4 regions of the Streptomyces sp. NPDC052721 genome follow, and region 3 is predicted to be linked to each of the others. Evidence: riboswitches for the same ligand, from Rfam matches in the RefSeq annotation. Region 3 holds a riboswitch; each other region holds the start of a gene.
What was found. Region 3 has a riboswitch for S-adenosylmethionine ahead of AB0L21_RS00050 (aminotransferase class V-fold PLP-dependent enzyme). Riboswitches for the same ligand answer to the same signal wherever they lie in the genome.
Positions count from the first base shown of each region.

Region 1: it holds a riboswitch for S-adenosylmethionine, as region 3 does, so the genes downstream of both, thrC (threonine synthase) here and AB0L21_RS00050 (aminotransferase class V-fold PLP-dependent enzyme) in region 3, are expected to answer to the same signal.
Region 2: it holds a riboswitch for S-adenosylmethionine, as region 3 does, so the genes downstream of both, AB0L21_RS08470 (DUF3293 domain-containing protein) here and AB0L21_RS00050 (aminotransferase class V-fold PLP-dependent enzyme) in region 3, are expected to answer to the same signal.
Region 4: it holds a riboswitch for S-adenosylmethionine, as region 3 does, so the genes downstream of both, AB0L21_RS33610 (amino acid ABC transporter permease) here and AB0L21_RS00050 (aminotransferase class V-fold PLP-dependent enzyme) in region 3, are expected to answer to the same signal.

Region 1 covers NZ_JBFATL010000014.1:48,184-53,180, reverse strand. The annotation lists gene AB0L21_RS16075 (trehalose-6-phosphate synthase) at 1-580, opposite strand, end outside; gene AB0L21_RS16070 (glucosyl-3-phosphoglycerate synthase) at 655-1,599, opposite strand; SAM riboswitch class I at 1,731-1,871, shown strand; gene thrC (threonine synthase) at 1,889-3,172, shown strand; gene AB0L21_RS16060 (ubiquitin-like small modifier protein 1) at 3,321-3,596, shown strand; gene AB0L21_RS16055 (cold-shock protein) at 4,045-4,248, shown strand; gene groL (chaperonin GroEL) at 4,547-4,997, shown strand, end outside.
Region 2 covers NZ_JBFATL010000006.1:75,730-80,726, forward strand. The annotation lists gene AB0L21_RS08460 (hypothetical protein) at 1-653, opposite strand, end outside; gene AB0L21_RS08465 (DUF2252 domain-containing protein) at 787-2,217, opposite strand; gene AB0L21_RS08470 (DUF3293 domain-containing protein) at 2,426-2,932, opposite strand; SAM riboswitch class IV at 2,978-3,093, opposite strand; gene AB0L21_RS08475 (FG-GAP-like repeat-containing protein) at 3,234-4,997, opposite strand, start outside.
Region 3 covers NZ_JBFATL010000001.1:6,113-11,109, reverse strand. The annotation lists gene AB0L21_RS00055 (PQQ-binding-like beta-propeller repeat protein) at 1-1,343, opposite strand, end outside; gene AB0L21_RS00050 (aminotransferase class V-fold PLP-dependent enzyme) at 1,395-2,756, opposite strand; SAM riboswitch class IV at 2,887-3,004, opposite strand; gene trpD (anthranilate phosphoribosyltransferase) at 3,079-4,143, opposite strand; gene AB0L21_RS00040 (cytochrome bc complex cytochrome b subunit) at 4,265-4,997, opposite strand, start outside.
Region 4 covers NZ_JBFATL010000049.1:20,291-25,287, reverse strand. The annotation lists gene AB0L21_RS33615 (amino acid ABC transporter ATP-binding protein) at 1-769, opposite strand, end outside; gene AB0L21_RS33610 (amino acid ABC transporter permease) at 766-1,749, opposite strand; SAM riboswitch class IV at 2,102-2,212, opposite strand; gene AB0L21_RS33605 (glutathione S-transferase C-terminal domain-containing protein) at 2,290-3,177, opposite strand; gene AB0L21_RS33600 (putative leader peptide) at 3,260-3,382, opposite strand; gene AB0L21_RS33595 (FAD-binding oxidoreductase) at 3,524-4,684, shown strand; gene AB0L21_RS33590 ((2Fe-2S)-binding protein) at 4,681-4,983, shown strand; gene AB0L21_RS33585 (FAD-dependent oxidoreductase) at 4,976-4,997, shown strand, end outside.

The DNA of each region.
Region 1 (4,997 bases), on a different contig from region 3:
AGTAGTCCGGCGGCGCCCACGGGGTGTGCGAGAAGTGCCCGATGCGCAGGTCGGGCCGGAGCCGGCGGAGCATGCGGGGGGCGAGCGCCAGGTGGTAGTCCTGGATCAGCACGGCCGCGCCCTCGGCCGCCTCCTCGGCCAGCGCCTCGGCGAACGCCCGGTTGTAGGCCTCGTACGACGCCCACTGCCGCCGGAAGCCGGCGTCGAAGACCGGCTCCAGCGGGGTCTGGTACAGCATGTGGTGGACGAACCAGAGCACCGAGTTGGCGATGCCGTTGTACGCCTCGGCGTGCACGGTCGCGTCGATGTCGAGCATCCGCACCCGCTGCCCGCCGGTCTCCTCGGCCGGCAGCAGTCCGCCGTCCGCGCGCCGGACGGCCGCCCGGTCGCCGTCGCCGAGCGCGGCGCACACCCACACCGAGCCCGCGTCCGACCCGATGGCGGACAGTCCCGAGACCAGCCCGCCGCCGCCCCGTCGGGCGTGCAGCGAGCCGTCCTCGCCCACGTGATAGGAGACCGGGCCGCGGTTCGACGCGACCAGCACCTGAGCCTTTTCCGCAGCATCGAGCGTGGAAGCCATACGCCTCAACCTAGCCCGGCCCCGAACCGCTCAAACGTACGGCCCGCCCGGTGAGCCGACCGTATACGGCCCGTTCACGCCACCTTCCGTTCGGCGTACTCGGTGATCTCCACCATGGGCGGCCGCTCCTCGGTGTCCACCGAGTAGGTGCGCGGTTCGAACCCGTCCTCGCCCCGCTCGAACTGGGTCAGCGAGGGCCGGACCAGATGGCCGCGGGCCAGCCGGAGCTGGGCGGTGCGGTAGATCGCGGCGGCCATCCGGCCGAGCGCCTGCCCGTCCTGGTGCCGGTGCTTGCGCACGCCCACGTCGACCTGGGCCAGCGCGTCCAGGCCCACCAGGTGCAGCGCGTCCACCAGCATGCCCAGCTCCACGCCGTAGCCGACGGGGAACGGCAGCTGTTCCAGCAGCGTGCGGCGGGCCGCGTACTCGCCGCCCAGTGGCTGCACGAACCCGGCCAGCTGCGGCCAGTGCATGTTCAGCAGCGGGCGGGCCATGAGTTCGGTGACCCGGCCGCCCTGCCCGGCACCGCCGCCGAGCGGGCGGTCGTACATCGCTTTGACCAGGTCGACGTCCGGGTCGGTGAGCAGCGGGCCGACGATCCCGGAGACGAAGTCGGAGGAGAACTCCTTCAGGTCCGCGTCGATGAAGCAGACGATGTCCCCGCTGGTCACCAGCAGCGACCGCCACAGCACCTCGCCCTTGCCGGGGACGGCCGGGATGCGCGGCAGGACGGTGTCGCGGTGGACGACCCGGGCGCCCGCGCGCGCGGCGACCTGGGAGGTGCGGTCGGTGGAGCCGGAGTCGACGACCACGATCTCGTCGACGAGCGGGACCTGCTCCACGAGGTCGTGCCGGATGACCGCGACGATGTCGCCGACGGTCTCCTCCTCGTTGAGCGCGGGCAGGACGACGCTGATGGTCTGGCCCGTGCGCTGCTTGGCGGCGATGATCTGGTGCAGCGGGCGATCGGCCACGGACCAGGACCGGGTGGTCAGCCAGCGCTCGACTTCTTCCAGCACAGTCTGTGGCTCCTCACTCTTGTCTCGCGGTTCGGACGACTATCTCAACTGTCCCGGCCGTCGGTTACAGTCTTGAACAACGCCGGTGACCATCGCATGTCGGGGGTCATGTGCGTTCTACAACCGCATACCGCTCATCCAGAGGGGCAGAGGGACACGGCCCGATGAAGCCCCGGCAACCCCCCTGATCCGGACTCGTTCACGCGAGGCTCACGGCCAGGGAAGGTGCCAATTCCGTCTCACGGCGAGATGCGTCGTGAGGAAGATGAGGAGAAAGGGCCTCGCCTCCATGGCTGTGCAGACAGTTGTCACCACCAGCGAATCCACGGTCGACCTCGGCCCCGCCGCTGCCCTGAGCTGTCGCGAGTGCGGTCACCGGGTGCCGCTCGGCCCGGTCTTCGCCTGCGAGGAGTGCTTCGGCCCGCTGGAGATCGCCTACGACTTCTCCGCCTACGACACCGAGGACCTGCGCCGCCGCATCGAGGCGGGCCCCGCGAACATCTGGCGTTACGCGCCCCTGCTGCCGGTCCCGGCGGACGTCGCCGACAAGCCGAACCTCAACCCCGGCTGGACCAAGCTCGTCAAGGCCGGCAACCTGGCCCGCGAACTGGGCGTGACCGGCGGTCTGTACGTGAAGGACGACTCCGGCAACCCGACCCACTCCTTCAAGGACCGGGTCGTGGCCCAGGCCCTGGAGGCCGCCCGCGCCTTCGGCTTCACCACCCTGTCCTGCTCCTCCACCGGCAACCTGGCCGGCGCCGTCGGCGCCGCCGCCGCCCGCGCCGGCTTCCGCTCCTGCGTGTTCATCCCGCACGACCTGGAGCAGGGCAAGGTCGTCATGGCCGCGGTGTACGGCGGTGAACTCGTCGGCATCGAGGGCAACTACGACGACGTGAACCGCTTCTGCTCCGAGCTGATCGGCGACCCGGCCGGCGAGGGCTGGGGCTTCGTCAACGTCAATCTGCGGCCGTACTACGCCGAGGGCTCCAAGACCCTGGCGTACGAGATCTGCGAGCAGCTCGGCTGGCGGCTCCCGGACCAGATCGTCGTGCCGATCGCCTCCGGGTCCCAGCTCACGAAGATCGACAAGGGGCTCCAGGAGCTGATCAAGCTGGGGCTGGTCGAGGACAAGCCGTACAAGATCTTCGGCGCCCAGGCCGAGGGCTGCTCCCCGGTCTCCACCGCCTTCAAGGCCGGCCACGACGTCGTACGGCCCCAGAAGCCGAACACCATCGCCAAGTCCCTGGCCATCGGCAACCCGGCCGACGGGCCGTACGTCCTGGACATCGCGCGCCGCACCGGCGGTGCCGTGGAGGACGTGACGGACGAGGAGGTCGTGGACGCGATCAAGCTGCTCGCGCGGACGGAGGGCATTTTCGCGGAGACGGCGGGCGGCGTGACCGTCGGCGTCACCCGCAAGCTGCTGAAGGCGGGCGTGCTGGACCCGGCGAAGACCACGGTCGTCCTCAACACCGGCGACGGCCTGAAGACCCTGGACGCGGTGGCCGGGACCGGCCTCACCGCCACCATCCGCCCGTCCCTGGACTCCTTCCGAGAGGCCGGCCTCGCATGACGGGCGCTGCGCCGGGAGGCCGGACACGACGCGCGGGCCGGCGAGGGCCGCTCGCGCCCACGCGGCGGCAGCCGCACCCGCAGCACGGCCCCGAGCCCCTGGGGCGCCGCCCCGCCCCACCCGTGAACCCGACCGGAGGTCTCACCGCATGAGCGTGACCGTTCGCATCCCCACCATCCTGCGCACCTACACCGGCGGGCAGGCCGAGGTCGCCGCCGAGGGCGCCACGCTCGGCGAGGTCATCGCCGACCTGGAGAAGAACCACACGGGCATCGCCGCGCGCGTGCTGGACGACCAGGGCAAGCTGCGCCGGTTCGTCAACGTGTACGTCAACGACGACGACGTCCGCTTCGAGCAGGGGCTGGACACGGCGACCCCCGACGGGGCCGGCGTCTCGATCATCCCGGCGGTCGCCGGCGGCTGAGCCGCGGATCCGCGCGCTCATTACCGTGGGTAACGTCGGTTACCGACTGTTTTCCGATTGCCCCCTCCGTGAGAGAAGCGGAGGGGGCAATTCTGTGTGATTGAGCGCGGTAGAGTTGGGGAACACGGCCGCGGCCTCCGGGTCGCGGGCCCTGGATTTCATGCCGCCCGCCCGACAAGAAGTAGCCAAAGTGTGCGGGTTGTCTGTGGCTTTTGTGGCTTTTATGGGGCCCGACTTGCCCTGAAGTCGGGTGAATTCTCACCAGATTCCGGACCGCTCGCGTCCAGAATTCTCGTCCGATTGACCTGTTGCAGACGGCAGTTGGACAGATACATTCAGCCGCGGTCGACGCGTTCCGGCGCACGCCCCCGACCAGTTGGGGGGTGAGGTCTGACCCGGGTCCGCGAAGTGTGGATCTGTGCAAGGGCCAGTAATAGGGGAGTTAGGCATGGCTCAGGGCACCGTCAAGTGGTTCAACGCGGAGAAGGGGTACGGCTTCATCGCGGTCGACGGTGGTGCGGACGTCTTCGTCCACTACAGCGCGATTCAGATGGACGGCTACCGCACCCTGGAAGAGGGCCAGCGGGTCGAGTTCGAGATCTCGCAGGGCCAGAAGGGTCCGCAGGCCGACATGGTTCGCGTCACCGCCTGAACGTTTCTTGTCCGAAGGGCCCGCACCTCGCAGAGGGTGCGGGCCCTTCGCCGTGCCCCGGTTCCGCTGTTCGCGTGCGGCTGACGGGGGCCTCCTCCCGCCCAGGCGCTTGCACTCGACCATGCCGAGTGCTAATCATTGGCGTTAGCACTCTGAAGGTGAGAGTGACAGCGAAGGACCGGGTCGGTGAGGCCCGCGGGCCGGGTGGGGCAAGGAACCACGAGGCCGGCGAGCCGTCCGTCGCGGGCGCGGGCGCGGTCCGAAGGAATCACCCCCAGTCCTGGAGGGACCACTTCACATGGCCAAGATCATCGCGTTCGACGAGGAGGCGCGGCGCGGCCTCGAGCGCGGCATGAACCAGCTCGCGGACGCCGTGAAGGTGACGCTCGGCCCCAAGGGCCGCAACGTCGTCCTCGAGAAGAAGTGGGGCGCCCCCACGATCACCAACGATGGTGTCTCCATCGCCAAGGAGATCGAGCTCGAGGACCCGTACGAGAAGATCGGCGCCGAGCTGGTCAAGGAAGTCGCCAAGAAGACGGACGACGTCGCCGGTGACGGTACGACCACCGCGACCGTGCTCGCCCAGGCCCTGGTCAAGGAGGGCCTGCGCAACGTCGCCGCCGGTGCCAACCCGATGGCTCTGAAGCGCGGTATCGAGAAGGCCGTCGAGGCCGTCTCCGCCGCCCTGCTGGAGCAGGCGAAGGACGTCGAGACCAAGGAGCAGATCGCCTCCACCGCGTCCATCTCCG
Region 2 (4,997 bases), on a different contig from region 3:
AGCAGTTCCTTGCGCTGGGCGAGCCATTCGAGGCGTGCGTACAGCTCCTCGGCGGGGCTCGGGCTCCGCTCGGGCGGTACCGGTCCGGCGGCCCACTCCTCGGCCAGCTCCCTGAGCAGGGTCTCGTCGCCACGGGCATAGGCGGCGTTGACCCGGCTGATGAACTCCTCGCGCCGCTTCTGCTCCGTTTCCTCCTGGGCCAGGTCGGGGTGGGCCTTGCGGGCCAGCTCGCGGTAGAGCTTGCGGGCCTCCTCGCTGGGCCGCACCCGCTGCGGGGGCCGTACCGGCTGGTCGGTGAGCATGGCGACGGCCTCCGGGTACAGGCCGTCACCGTCCATCCAGCCGTGCAGCAGCTCCTCCACGCCCGGGATCGGCATCACCTGGGCACGGGCCTCCGCGGCGCGGCGGATGTCTTCGGGGTCGCCGGTGCGGGCGGCCTTCGCCTCGGCGATCTCCGCGTCCAGCTCCTCGATGCGGGTGTAGAGCGGGCCGAGTCGCTGTTCGTGGAGGCGGGCGAAGTTCTCGACCTCGACGCGGAAGGTCTCCACGGCGATCTCGTACTCGATCAACGCCTGCTCGGCGGCCCGTACGGCCCGTTCCAGCCGTTCCTCGGGGCGGGGGGCCTGGGACTGGTCGGCTTCCGGGGTTGTCACCCGCCCAGCGTAGCCGTTGCCCGCGGCTCGGTCCGGGTGCAGTTCCCCCGCTCCCGGCGAACCGCCCCTCGGACCCGGCGAGCCGTCCCGCACCACGCCCGGGGAACCCGCCCCCCGGCCCCCGGGAACCCCCTCACACGCCCAGCTCCGCCTCGATCCGCCCCGCCCTGATGCCCGCGACCAGCTCGGCGTGGTCCGCCTCCGTGCGGTCGGCGTAGGCGACGGCGAACGCGGCCATCGCCTCGTCCAGCTCCTCGTTCTTGCCGCAGTAGCCGGCGATCAGCCGGGGGTCGGCGCTGTGGGAGTGGGCGCGGGCCAGCAGGGCGCCGGTCATGCGGCCGTAGTCGTCGATCTGGTCGGCGGCGAGGGCGGCCGGGTCGACGCTGCCCTTGCGGTTGCGGAACTGCCGCACCTGGTACGGGCGCCCTTCGACGGTGGTCCAGCCCAGCAAGGTGTCGCTCACGACCTGCATCCGCTTCTGCCCGAGGACCACGCGGCGTCCCTCGTGCGGCACCGCGGGCGCGGCGAAACCGGCCGTGGCCAGGTGCGGGACGAGCGCGGAGGGGCGGGCCTCCTTCACCTGGAGGACCAGGGGCTCGCCGCGGTGGTCGAGGAGCAGGACGACGTAGGACCGGGTGCCGACGCTGCCGGTGCCGACCACCCGGAAGGCGACGTCGTGCACGGCGTGCCGGGCGAGCAGCGGGTGACGGTCCTCGCCGAGGGTGTCGACGTACGACTCCAGGGACGCGGCGACCGCTGTGGCCTCCGCGTCCGGTATGCGGCGCAGCACCGGCGGCGCGGGCACGAACCGCCGTCCGCCGTCCGGCACCGACTCGGTCGACTTCGCGGCGAACCGGCCGCTGGTGTTGGCCCGGGCCTTCTCCGCGACCCGCTGGAGCGTGCCGAGCAGGTCGTGGGCGTCGGTGTGGGAGACCAGTTCCTCGTCCGCGATGGCGTTCCAGGCGTCGAGCGCGGGCAGCTTGGCGAGCAGCCGCATGGTGCGGCGGTAGGCGCCGGCCGCGTCCCGGGCCGCGGCGCGGCAGGTGTCCTCGTCGGCGCCCGCCTCGCGGCCGGCGAGCACCAGCGAGGCCGCGAGCCGCTTGAGGTCCCACTCCCAGGGGCCGTGCGCGGTCTCGTCGAAGTCGTTGAGGTCGATGACGAGGCCGCCGCGGGCGTCGCCGTACAGCCCGAAGTTGGCCGCGTGGGCGTCACCGCAGATCTGGGTGCCGATCGTGGTCGTGGGGGTGCGCGCGAGGTCGTACGCCATGAGTCCGGCGGATCCGCGCAGGAAGGCGAAGGGGGTGGCCGCCATCCGGCCCACCCGCAGCGGGGTCAGTTCGGGGATGCGGCCGGCGTTGGACTCGGCCACCGCGCTCACCGCGTCGGGGCGGGCGGCGTCCAGGTCCATCGTGCGGTGGGCGGAGCGCGGCACGCTCGACCGGAGCGCCTTGCCCTGCTCCTTCGGCGAGCCCTGCGGCGGCCATGCGGCGAACCCGCGCACCCGGGGCAGGCGGCGCGCGCCCCGGTCCGCCGCGTCCGTCACTCCCACATCGGTTCCGGTCACCGCGACCGCCTCCCCCGCACGGCCCGCCGCCTTCGAACAGGCGACGGTACGAACATCAACTCGGGGAGACCGTACAACCGGTGGCCGAAACGCGTCAGACCCTGTGGAAAACTCCGCCGACGCCGGGGCGGTCGCCGTGGCCGGAAACCGCGGCCGGCGCCACGGCCCGGCCCGGCAGCCGTGCGGTACTCGACGCCGCGCTCGGCCCTCACCCCACCGGGAAGCCCCGCGCTCCCTCGGGCGAAGGCTCCGCTGTCGCCCGCCATCCGAGTGTCAGTGCCTCTTCGGCGCCGAAGCAGGTGAGCAGCCTCCATGCCGGCGCCGACCAGGCGAACACCGCGTCCTGCCCGAACTCCCGTCCCAGCGCGCGTGCTTCGTCGTCGCTCAGGCCGGCGATCGCCGCGCTCGCCTCGGTGTGCCGGCCGTCCGGGTCACCGCCGGCAGCGGGCCACCACGGAAGCCCCCGCCGGCGCAGCAGGCCGAGCAGTTCCTGATGCGCGCGGTGGTTGTGCTGTCGGGAGGCGCGGGCGCCCCGGGGGTTGTGGGCCGTGACCACATGGATCGTCTCCCCGTGGGGGACGGGAAACCGGCCGACCACCACGCCGGGCGGTGCCGGGGTGATGCGGACCGGCCCTTCGGGCAACTCCACGTCCACGACGGCCTGCTGGTAGAGGCCCCACTGGCGGGTTCTCGTGATCGGGATGCCGGCGGTCATGAGGGTCTCCGTTCGGGAGGGACCCCCTTACCCGCCGGGCAGGGAGATCCGCGCTTACCCCCACGGGAGCGTGGGGGCCCGGTCTTCCCTGGAGGGCACCTTGCGCGGTGAGCGAGGTTGCCAGCCGACGCTCGTCCAGGGGCGCGATCGGCTTCGTGACCGAGGCGGATCCTGACACAGGGTCCGGCGGGAAGTCCAGCTTCCGGAAGGCGGAGGCGCCTCCACGCCGCCTCGCGAAGAACCGGCCACGGACCCCGCGTCCGGATCCGTGGCCGGCCCCCCGACGGCCCCGGCGCAGCCGTCACATGACGGCCTTGTACCCCTTCCACCCCGTGGCGATCTTCACGCGGCCCCCGAACGAGCCCTTGCCGTTGCCGTTGTAGCGCCACACGGTGCCCGCGGTGTCGCGGGCCACGAGGTCCGCGCGGCCGTCGCCGGTGAAGTCGCCTGCGCCGACGACCGCGTTGTAGGAGGCGCCCCAGTCGGCGAACACCTTGACGCGGGCCTTGAGACCGCCCGTGCTCGTGGTGTTCGCCTCGTACCGCCACAGCTCGTCGGACTTGTCCTGGACGAGGAGGTCGCCGCGGCCGTCGCCGTTGAGGTCACCGGCGCCGACGATCTTCTTGTAGCCGGTCCAGTGGGAGGCGATCTTCGTGCGGGTGGAGAGCTTGCCGTTCGCCGCGCCCTTGAAGAGGTAGACGTCTCCGGTCGAGGACTGGCGGCCGATCAGGTCGGGCCGGCCGTCACCGTTGACGTCGCCGGGTGAGGTCAGGACGTCGTACGCGTTCCAGCCGGAGGTGCCGAGCGAGGTGTACTGCGTGCCGGGCGTGGGGGCCTTGCCGCAGGCCGGGCGGTAGGCCCGCAGGGCGCCGCCGGTGCGGACCAGCACGTCGTTGCAGTGGTCGCCGTCGAGGTCGCCGAACGGCACGATCCGGGCGGTGGCCGGCCAGCCGGAGCCGGAGACCGTGCCGCCCAGTGTGCCGGTACCGGTGCCGCGCCGGACGGTGAGGGTGCCGGAGGAGCTGAGGGTGAGGACGTCACCGACCCCGTCGTTGCCGGCGTAGTCGCGCGGTGCCGCCGCTCCGGCCGTCACCTTGACGTCTCCGGAGAGGGTGAGCGCGGCGCCCTGGCCGTCGGCGGGCCGGGCGGTGAGGGTCCAGGTGTAGGTGCCGTTGGCGACCAGACGGCCGGCGGTGTCCTTGCCGTCCCAGGCGGCCTTCAGCAGGCCCCGGGCCGTGGCACCGGAGAGCGTACGGACGGTGGCGCCGGACGTCTTCCGACGGACGGTCACCTTCCAGTCGGCGGCGGGCTTGGACAGCCACCAGGTGCCGGACCAGGTCGCGGGGCCCGCGGTGACCGTGGCGTCGACGGCCGTGAGGGGGGACGCCGGCACGCCGGCCGGTACGACGTGCACGCGCTGGTCGCGGTCGGCGTAGGCGACGCCGCCGCCGAAGCGGTCCACGGTCCAGCTGGTCCCGGCCCCGGTGTTGTCCTGGCCGATGTCGGTCCAGTCGGCGAGCTCGCGGCTCGGCAGGTCGGTGTGACTGCCGCCGTCCGGCAGCCCGTTGTGCAGGTCGAGCAGCCTCAGCCCGCTGTCCGACTGGGTGCCGGCAACCCGCTCGACCAGGTATCCGTCCCCGAGCAGGACCCGGCCGTCCGGGGCGGTGGAGGTGCGCTTGGTCGTACGGTCGTACAGGCCCGAACCCTGGACGTCGCCCCAGGCGTCCCGGCACACCCAGTAGACGAAACGGCCCACGGCCTGGAGGGCGGACGGGGTGCAGCCGTTGCGGGTGGTGAAGGACTCGACGGCGGTGCCCGCGGGCAGCCGGGTGGCCGTGACCTTTCCGCCGCTCGCCGCGCCGCTCCACAGGGTGTTCCCCCACACGGCCGCGGCGACCCGGTCGCGCTTGAGCAGGACCTTGCCCGCCCCGGCGGTGGCGAACTCACCGATGTACTGCTTGCCGGAGGAGGCGCCGTCGACGACGGCGTACCGGCCGGAGAGATCCGTGAGCTGCGGGGAGTCGTCGCCGGTGTCGAGGGTCGGGCCCCAGTCGGCGGCGCCGTT
Region 3 (4,997 bases):
CCGGTAGGAGTGGCCGCTACCGCCGAGCCGTCCGGGACGGCGCGGGACGGCGCGCCGGCCGCGTCGGCGGGGACGGCCGAACCCGCCGGGGCTGCCGCGGAGGCCGAGCCGGGAGTCGCCGAACCGTAGGGGGTGGCGCGGGAGGCCGAGTCGGCCGGGAGGGCAACGGCCGCCGAGCCGGTAGCAGTGGCCGCCACCGCCGAGCCGTCCGGGACGGCGCGGGCCGCCGCGCCGGCCGCGTCGGCGGGGACGGCCGAACCCGCCGGGGCTACCGCCGGGGCCGCCGAGCCGGGAGTCGCCGAACCGTAGGGGGTGGCGCGGGAGGCCGAGTCGTCCGGGAGGGCAACGGCCGCCGAGCCGGTAGGAGTGGCCGCCACCGCCGAGCCGTCCGGGACGGCAGGGGCCGCCGCGGCGGTGGGGGTGGCGGGTTGGGGGGCCAGGTACTCCACGCCGCTGGGGCGGTCGTCCGGGGCCGGGCGGGGCCGGGCCGCGGGGCCGTACCAGCCCGGGCGGACGGCGGCGCGCAGGGCGTCCGGGGTGAAGCCGGCGCCCGCCACCACCTCCGCCGGCTCCGGGCGCTCCAGCGGGTCCTCGCGCAGACAGGCCGTCACCAGCGGACGGATGTCCTCCGGCACGCCGGACAGGTCGAAGTCGCGGGTGAGGACGCGCAGCAGGACCACCGAGTCCCGGCCCTCGCCGAACGGCTCCCGGCCGGCCGCCGCGTAGGCGAGGACCGCGCCGAGGGAGAAGACGTCGCTGGGCGGGCCGACCTGGCCGCCGTTGCGGATCTGCTCCGGCGAGACGTAGCCGACCGAGCCGACGACCGCGCCGGTGCGGGTCAGCGAGGTGGCCTCCAGCGCCCGGACGATCCCGAAGTCGATGACCCGGGGCCCGTCCGGGCCCAGCAGGATGTTCGACGGCTTCAGGTCGCGGTGGACCAGACCCTTGGCGTGGATGGCCCCCAGCGCCTCGCCGAGCGCGGCGCCGAGGATCCGGACGGCGGGGACGGGCAGCGCGCCGTGGTCCAGGACGGCGTCCCGCAGGTTCGGTCCGGACACGAACTCCGTTGCCATCCACGGCCGTTCGGCCGCCGTGTCGGCGTCCACGACCCGTGCGGTGTAGGTGTCCGCGCCGCCGACGGTCTGGGCGGCGCGGACCTCGTGGCGGAAGCGGGCGCGGAAGGTGCGGTCCTCGGCGTGCTCGGCCCGTACGACTTTCACCGCGAGCCGCAGTCCGGTGCGGGACTCGGCGAGGTAGACCTCGCCCATGCCTCCCGCGCCCAGTCTGTGCGTGGTGGTGTACGGGCCGATGTGGCGCGGGTCTGTGGCGCGCAGCGGCTGCACTGACGGGGTCCCCCTGTCCGACGTGGTGTCAAGGGGAGGTTATAGCGCTGCTCAGACCGCCGGCACGCAGCGGCCGTCCTCCGTGCGGTACTGCCACTTCGCGCCCTGGGCCACCAGCTCCTTGACGGCGTTCACGAAGCGCTCCACGTGCTCGTCCGGCGTGCCCGCGCCGAAGCTGACGCGGATGGCGTTGAGGGACTTCTCGCCGGGGGCCGCCTCGGGGGCGCCGCACTCGCCCTGGGTCTGCGGGTCGCTGCCGAGCAGGGTGCGGACCAGGGGGTGGGCGCAGAAGAGGCCGTCGCGGACGCCGATGCCGTACTCGGCGGAGAGCGCGGCGGCGAAGTGCGAGCTGTTCCAGCCCTCGACGACGAAGGAGAGGACGCCGACGCGCGGGGCGTCGTCCCCGAAGAGGGACAGCACGCGTACCTCGGGCACGTCGGCCAGGCCCTCGCGGACCTTGGCGATCAGGTGCTGTTCGCGGGCGACGAGGGTGTCCCAGCCGGCCTCGGTGAGGGCCTTGCAGGCGGAGGCGATGGCGTAGGCGCCGATGACGTTCGGGGAGCCGGCCTCGTGGCGGGCCGCGGTCTGGTGCCACTCGACGGCCACGCCGCCGTCCTCGCGCCGGGTGACCTTGCGGCTGGCACCGCCGCCCGCGAGGTACGGCTCGGCCGCCTGGAGCCAGTCGGCGCGGCCGGCCAGGACTCCGGAGCCGAAGGGTGCGTACAGCTTGTGGCCGGAGAAGGCGACCCAGTCGACGTCCAGGTCACGGAGGTCCACCGGGTGGTGCGGGGCCAGCTGTGCGGCGTCCAGGACGATGCGGGCGCCGTGCGCGTGCGCGGCGGCGGCCAGTTCGCGCACCGGCCACAGCTCACCGGTGACGTTGGAGGCTCCGGTGACGCAGACCAGGGCCGGGCCGTGAGGGTCGCGGTCGGCGAGGGCCCGCTCCAGGGTCTCCACGGCCTGCCGCGGGGTGCGCGGGGCGTCGAGGTAGCTGACCCGCGCGTCCTGCCAGGGCAGCAGGGAGGCGTGGTGCTCGGTCTCGAAGACGAAGACCTGGCAGTCCGCCGGGATCGCCCGGGCCAGCAGGTTGAGGGAGTCGGTGGTCGAACGGGTGAAGATCACCTGGTCGGCCGGGCGGCAGCCGAGGAAGTCGGCGACCGTCTTGCGGGCGTTCTCGAACAGGTCGGTGGAGAGCTGGGAGAGGTAGCCGGCGCCGCGGTGGACGCTGCCGTAGTACGGGGCGTACGCGGCGACGTCGTCCCAGACGCGCTGGAGGGCGGGGGCGCTGGCCGCGTAGTCCAGGGCGGCGTAGCTGACTTCGCCGCCGGTGACCAGCGGGACGGTGACATCTCGCCCCAGAACGGGCAGAGGGGTGCAAACGGACTGGTCGGCGGCAGCGGTGGAGACAGACATGGCGGAACTCCCGTGACAGGAACGCGAGAAGAGAGAAAAGGGGTGTGCGGAGGCGGGGCTCTGCGGCCCTAACGCATTCGCTTGCTCACGGAAGGCTCCCTCGAACGACCAGGACCCCTGGTATGCGAGGGGTCCGCGCTTGCCGTAGGCCTTGCTGCCGTACGGCCTGGTCTTCACCCGGGGCACCCCGCCACGGACGGAGGGTTGCCGGACAGTCGGCCGGGGCCTCATGACTGTCACTCATGACCTGGTTCAGGAACGTACGTGAAGTGATCGTCGTCCCGCAACCCGTGTCCGGATCGCGGGACGGCTCCCGGGGGCGTCAGGCGTTGCTGACGGCCACCCAGCGGTCCAGGGCGCGCTTGGCCGCGCCCGAGTCGATCGACTCCGCGGCCCGCGCCATGCCCGCGCGGATCTGCTCGGTGAGCGGCGCGTCCGTCGGCTCCAGGGCCACCAGCGCCGCCGCCGAGTTCAGCAGGACGGCGTCCCGTACGGCCCCCCTCTCGCCGTCCAGCAGCCGGCGGGCGACCTCGGCGTTGTAGGAGGCGTCGGCACCGCGCAGGGCGTCCACGGGGACCAGGTCGATGCCGACCTCGCGCGGGTCGAAGACCTCCTCCGTGACCTTGCCGTCCCGGACCACCCACACCCGGGAGGAGGCGGTGACGGTCAGCTCGTCCAGGCCGTCGTCGCCCCGGAAGACCAGCGCGGAGTTGCCGCGCTCGGCGAGGACACCGGCGACGATCGGCGCCATGCGGGGATCCGCGACACCGACGGCCTGGGACCGCACCTGCGCGGGGTTGGTCAGCGGACCCAGCACGTTGAACGTGGTGCGGATGCCCAACTGCCCGCGTGCGGGGGCGACATGACGCAGGGACGGGTGGAACCGCACCGCGAAGCAGATGGTGATGCCGGCCTCCTCGGCCACCTCGGCCACCCGCCGCGGGGTCAGGTTCAGGTTGATCCCCAGCTTCTCCAGGACGTCGGAGGAGCCGGAGGCGGAGGACGCGGCGCGGTTGCCGTGCTTGACGACCTTGGCCCCCGTGCCGGCCACGACGATCGAGGACATGGTGGAGATGTTCACCGTCTTGGCGCCGTCGCCGCCGGTGCCGACGATGTCGACGGCCGGGCCGGGCACCTCGATGACGTTCGCGTGCGCGTACATCGTCCGGACCAGTCCGGTGATCTCCTGGACCGTCTCGCCCTTGGCCCGCAGCGCCACCATGAAGCCCGCGATCTGCGCGTCGGTCGCCTCCCCGCGCATGATCAGGTCCATCGCCCAGGCGGTGTCGTCGGCGGACAGGTCCCGGCCGTCCAGCAGACCGTTCAGCAGGGCGGGCCAGGAGCGGCCCGCCGCGGTGTCGCCTCCAGCGGGGGTCACAGCGCTCATCAGCCGCTCCTTGAACAGATTCCTGCTTGCGTCGTACACCACCCTATCCAGCCCCGGGCACGCGAAGGACCCCGTCCGCAACCCGGACGGGGTCCTTCAGCGTGGCGTGGCGACGCGGGGATCAGTGGTGGCCGTGGCCGCTCGTGATCTCCTTGTACTCCTCGACGGTCGGCTTCGGGATCTGGTTGTCCTCGCCGAAGTAGGCGTTGGACAGCTTCGCCCGCAGCTTCTGAGAGGCCGGGATCTTGCGCTCGACCCCGTTCTCGTCGACCGTCGGACCGATCTCGGCCGGCTGGTACTGCTCGTGCGAGGTGAGCGTGTGCAGCTGCTCCTGGCTGAGCGGCTCGTGCACCTCGATGAACTCACCGTGCGGCAGCCGCTTGATGATGCCGGTCTCGCGGCCGTGCAGCACCTTGTCGCGGTCGCGGCGCTGGAGGCCCAGGCAGATCCGCTTGGTGACGATGAACGCGATGACCGGAGCCACGAAGTAGGCGATCCGGACGAACCAGGTGACCGCGTTGATCGACAGGTGGAAGTGCGTGGCGAAGATGTCGTTGCCGCCACCGATCAGCATCACGAAGTACACGGTCAGCCAGGCGACACCGAACGCCGTACGGGTCGGAGCGTTGCGCGGGCGGTCCAGGATGTGGTGCTCGCGCTTGTCGCCGGTGACCCAGGCCTCGATGAACGGGTACGCCGCGATCGCGCCGAGGATCACGCCGAAGAGCACCAGCGGGATGAACACGCCCAGGACCAGCGTGTGGCCCCAGAAGTTGATCTCCCAGCCCGGCATGGCGCGGATCAGGCCCTCGGCCATACCCATGTACCAGTCCGGCTGGGCGCCGGTGGACACC
Region 4 (4,997 bases), on a different contig from region 3:
CCCGGGTCCGTGCGTGTCGGGGCCGGTCCAGCACCTCGCCGGGCGGGCCCTGTTCGACGATCCGGCCGCCGTCGATGAAGACGACCCGGTCGGCGACCTCGCGGGCGAAGCCGATCTCGTGGGTGACGATGACGAGGGTGGTGCCGCTGGTCGCCAGGTCCTTGATGACGGCCAGCACCTCGCCGACGAGTTCGGGGTCGAGCGCCGAGGTCGGCTCGTCGAAGAGGATGATGCCGGGCCGCAGGGCGAGGGCGCGGGCGATGGCGACGCGCTGCTGCTGTCCGCCGGACAACTGCCGCGGGTAGGCGCCGGTCTTGTCGCCGAGACCGACGCGGTCGAGGAGTTCCCAGGCGAGTTCCTGCGCCGCCGCCCTGCTCAGCCTGCCGGTGGCGGCGGGGGCCGTGGCGACGTTCTCCAGGACGGTCAGGTGCGGGAAGAGGTTGAAGTTCTGGAAGACGAAGCCGATCCGGCTGCGCTGGGCGAGGATGGCGCGCTCGCTGAGTTCCTTGAGCCGGTCCCCGTGCCGCTTCACCCCGATCAGCTCGCCGCCCACGCTGACGTGGCCGATCTCGGGCTTCTCCAGGTGGTTGATCACCCTGAGCAGCGTGGACTTGCCGGAGCCGGACGGCCCGAGGATCACCGTGACCTCCCCGGGGCGCACGGTCAGGTCGATGCCGTCGAGGACGCGGTGGGAGCCGTACCACTTGTGGACGCCGTGCACTTCGAGCGCGGCGGGGGCGGTCTTCGGAAGGGTGTGCGCGGTGGTCATACGGCGGCCTCCCGGCTCAGCCGGGCCCGCAGGCCGGCGAGGCCGGCCCGGGCCTTCTGCAGGGGGGTCGGCGGCAGGGTGCGGGTGGCGCCCCGGGCGTGGTACCGCTCGACGTGGAACTGGACGACGGACACGGCGCTGGTGAGGATCAGGTACCAGACGGTGGCGACCATCAGCAGCGGCACGACGTCACCGGGGTAGGTGCTGCCCATCGACTGCACCGTGCCGAACAGGTCGAGGAGCGACACGTAGAAGACCAGGGAGGTGCTCTTGATGAGGCCGATGAGCTGGTTGACGTAGTTCGGGGTGATGGACCTGAGGGCCTGCGGGAAGACGATCCTGCGGAACTGGTAGCCCTTGGGCAGGCCGAGCGCGGCGGCGGCCTCGTGCTGTCCCTGGTCGACGGAGAGGATGCCGCCGCGGACCACCTCGGCCGCGTACGCCGCCTCGTTGAGGCTGAGGCCGATGACGGCGATCGTCATGTCGGTGGCCAGCCGGGACTCGTCGAAGGTGACGAAGGCGGGTCCGAAGGGCACGCCGAGGCTCAACGTCTTGTACAGGGCGCTGAAGTTGTACAGGAAGATCAGTACGACGATGAGCGGTACGGAGCGGAACAGCCAGGTGTAGGTCCAGCTGACGGCCCGCAGCACCGGGCTTCCGGAGAGCCGGGCGAGGGCCAGCAGGATGCCGCCGAGGAGCCCCAGGACAGCGCTGAGCGCGGTGACTTCGAGGGTGACGAGGAGGCCGTCGAGAACGGTGGGGCGCAGGAACCAGTAACGGAAGCGGTCCCACTGGTAGAAGGGGTTCGTGACCAGTCCGTGCAGGATCTGCGCGACGAGCACGAGGACGGCGGCGGTGACGATCCACCGGCCGGGGCGGCGCAGCGGCTGAACTCGCTGGGCTGGCAGTGGGTTTGACGGTGTGTCGACGGCGGCGGGCGCCTCGGCCAGGGAGACGGCGGCGCCTGGGGGTTCACTCATGGTGGGCTCCGGCGGAGTCGGTCACCCCGGGGCCGCGCGGAAGCGAGGTGGGCCACGACGGCACTGCGGCACGAGGCGGCGCACGGACAGGCGCGGAACCGGGGGCTGGGCGGACAACGGCACACCGGACAAGCGGTGTGCGGCGGGAACGCGGGGGCTGGGAGGAGACGTCAGCCCTGACAGCGGGCAGAGCCCGGTGCGGTACACAGTGCGCTGTTCACGCGGAGCAGATCGACGGCGCGGTCGGCGACGAGGAGACCGGCGTACGACGGTACGCAGCCCTGGGGGCGGCTCGCGGCCGTCCTGGGAGCTGCGTACATGGCGTCACCTGTCACTGTTCCGGCCCCGTGGGGCCTCGCGCTTACCGAAAACGTCATCCGGTCCGGTCGTCACCTGGGGCACCCCACCGCGATGCGAGGGTTGCCGGTCAGCGAGCCAGGGCTTGGCGCTGACGCTCATGACCGTTCTGAGCCGTAAGTAAGGCAGTTGCCCGTTCGGATGTCAACGGCCGTCCGCCCAGTGGACATCGGCGAACCTCTCTCACCTGCGCGAAGTGTCCGGGGTCTCGGCGGCGTGGCCTGCCCAGTCCAGGATCTGGACAGCGGCTCCGGCGGCCTCAAGGCCTTGGCAGCGGCCGTGGTGGCGGCGGGCGATGCCGTCGAGGTCGAGGTGGCGGCCGAAGGCTGGGTGGGCGGCCAGGCGGCGGGCGTAGGCCCACAGGGCGCGGTGGCCGGCGATGCGGTGCACGGCGGAGGCGTCCAGGTGGCAGCGGTGGACGGTGTCGAGCTGCACCAGGGTGACCCACAGTTCGATGTCGGCCGCGGTGAGCCGGTCGTCGGCCAGGTACTCCTCGCCGTTCAGCCGCCGCTCCAGCCGGCCGAGGGTGTCCAGCAGCACGTCGAGGGCGGCGGCCCGTTCGGCGGGGGCGGCACCGGCGCGTCCGGCGCGCTGCGCGGCCTCCTCGATGCCCTCGGCGCACATCCGCTCGACGGCCTCGATCACGGACTCCAGGCCGGAGGGGTACAGGCGGGCGTGGCCGCCCGGCCGGAACCGGTCCAGGTCGCGCAGGATGTCGGGGGTGTGGGTGCTGACGATGCGTCCGGACCAGTCGTCGCTGAGCACGGGCGCGAGCGCCGGGCCGGTGTAGTGGTGGGCGCTCGCCTCGTAGAGCGGGCGCAGCGCCGCGTGGCCGCCGCCGGGACAGTCCGGGACGGCGGGCAGGAGGGTGACGGGACAGCGGGCATCCAGGCCGAGCAGGCTGTGGCCGACGGCGAGGCGCAGCCCGTCGGGGCAGGCGGTCGACAGATGGAGCCGGTAGCGGTGCGGCACGGCGTAGTGGCCGCTGCGCTCGTCCCCGCCGATCCGGCCCCGGAAGACGGGAGCGGTACCGCGGGTGGACGGGATGGCGGCGAGCGGAGTGATGGACATGCGTCTCCCCGGGTGGTGGGTGTGCGGAGGGGCGTGCCGGCGCGGGCGTGACCGGTCGGTGGGGGCGAGGGGACGGCCCGGCTCAGCGGTGGCGGCTGATCGCGCTGCAGACGCGCTGCAGGTCGATGTGGCGACGGGAGGTGAGCAGGGGTGCGCGCAACGGCGTCCGGCCGGTTCGGCCGGTGCCCGTTTCGCGGCGCGCCATGATTCCCTACCTGTTCACTAGGATTCCCTCCCTGGAGTGTCGATCGGGCTCCGTACGACGTCAAGGGGGCGTCCACGCCTGGGGATCGGAGGCCGGCGCCGGGGACTCCTCAGGGAGAGAAACATGTGACATAGTACTGGCGTGGCGAAGCGACTGACCTGCGATGTCGTGGTCGTCGGGGCCGGAATGACGGGCGCGGCCTGTGCTCTGTACGCCGCGCGCGCCGGACTCGACGTGCGGCTGGTGGACCGGGGCCCGGTGGCCGGCGGCACCACCGGCGCCGGCGAGGGCAACCTGCTCGTCTCCGACAAGGAGCCGGGCCCGGAACTCGAACTCGCGCTGCTGTCGGCCCGGTTGTGGGCCGGGCTGGCGCGGGAGCTGGGCACCGCGATCGAGTACGAGGCCAAGGGCGGCCTCGTGGTCGCCCCGACGCCCGGCACCCTGGCCGCGCTGCGCGACTTCGCCGCGGACCAGCGGAGGGCCGGCGTCACCGCCGTACCGGTCGACGCGGAGCAACTGGCCGAGCTGGAACCGCACATGGCACCCGGCATGGCCGGTGCGGTGCACTACCCGCAGGACGCCCAGGTCATGCCCGCGCTGGCCGCCGCACACCTGGTCCGCGCCTCCGGAGCCGCCGTGCACACCGGCCGTACGGTGACCGGGGTGCTGCGCACGGCGCGGGGAGCGGTGTACGGCGTCCGCACCGACCGGGGCGACATCCACGCACCGGCGGTGGTGAACGCGGCCGGCACCTGGGGCGGCGATCTCGCCTCGCTCGCCGGCGTCCGGCTGCCGGTGCTCCCCCGGCGCGGATTCGTGCTGGTCACCGAGCCGCTGCCGCGCCTGGTCCGGCACAAGGTGTACGCCGCGGACTACGTGGCCGACGTGGCCAGCGACTCGGCCGCCCTGCGCAGCTCACCGGTCGTGGAGGGCACGGCCGCCGGTCCGGTGCTGATCGGCGCCACCCGGGAACGGGTCGGCTTCGACCGGTCGTTGTCGCTGATCGCGATGCGGGCGCTCGCCGTCGGGGCGATCGGGTTGTTCCCCTTCCTGGAGCGGGTCCGCGCGCTGCGCACGTACGCGGGTTTCCGGCCGTACCTGCCGGACCATCTGCCGGCGATCGGGCCCGATCCGCGGGTGCCCGGTCTGTTCCACGCCTGCGGGCACGAGGGCGCGGGCATCGGACTCGCCCCCGGCACCGGGCAGTTGGTCGCGCAGGCCCTCACCGGGAAGGCCCCGGAAATGGACCTCACGCCGTTCCGGCCGGAGCGGTTCGACACCGAGGGAGGCGACGCCCGGTGAATCCGAGGGAGTTGACCCGGGCCCGGCCGGCTCCGGCCTGCACCGTGACCTTCGACGGCCGGCCCCTGGAAGCGCTGCCGGGCCAGACGGTCGCGGCGGCGCTGTGGGCGGCGGGCGTGACGGCCTGGCGCAGCACACGGGGCGCCGGGCGGCCCCGCGGGGTGTTCTGCGGGATCGGGGTGTGCTTCGACTGCCTGGTCACCGTCAACGGCCGCCCCAACCAACGGGCTTGCCTGGTGCCGGTGCGCCCGGGGGACGACATCCGCACGCAGGAGGGGACGGGCCGGGACGATGACTGAACGACCGCGCCTCG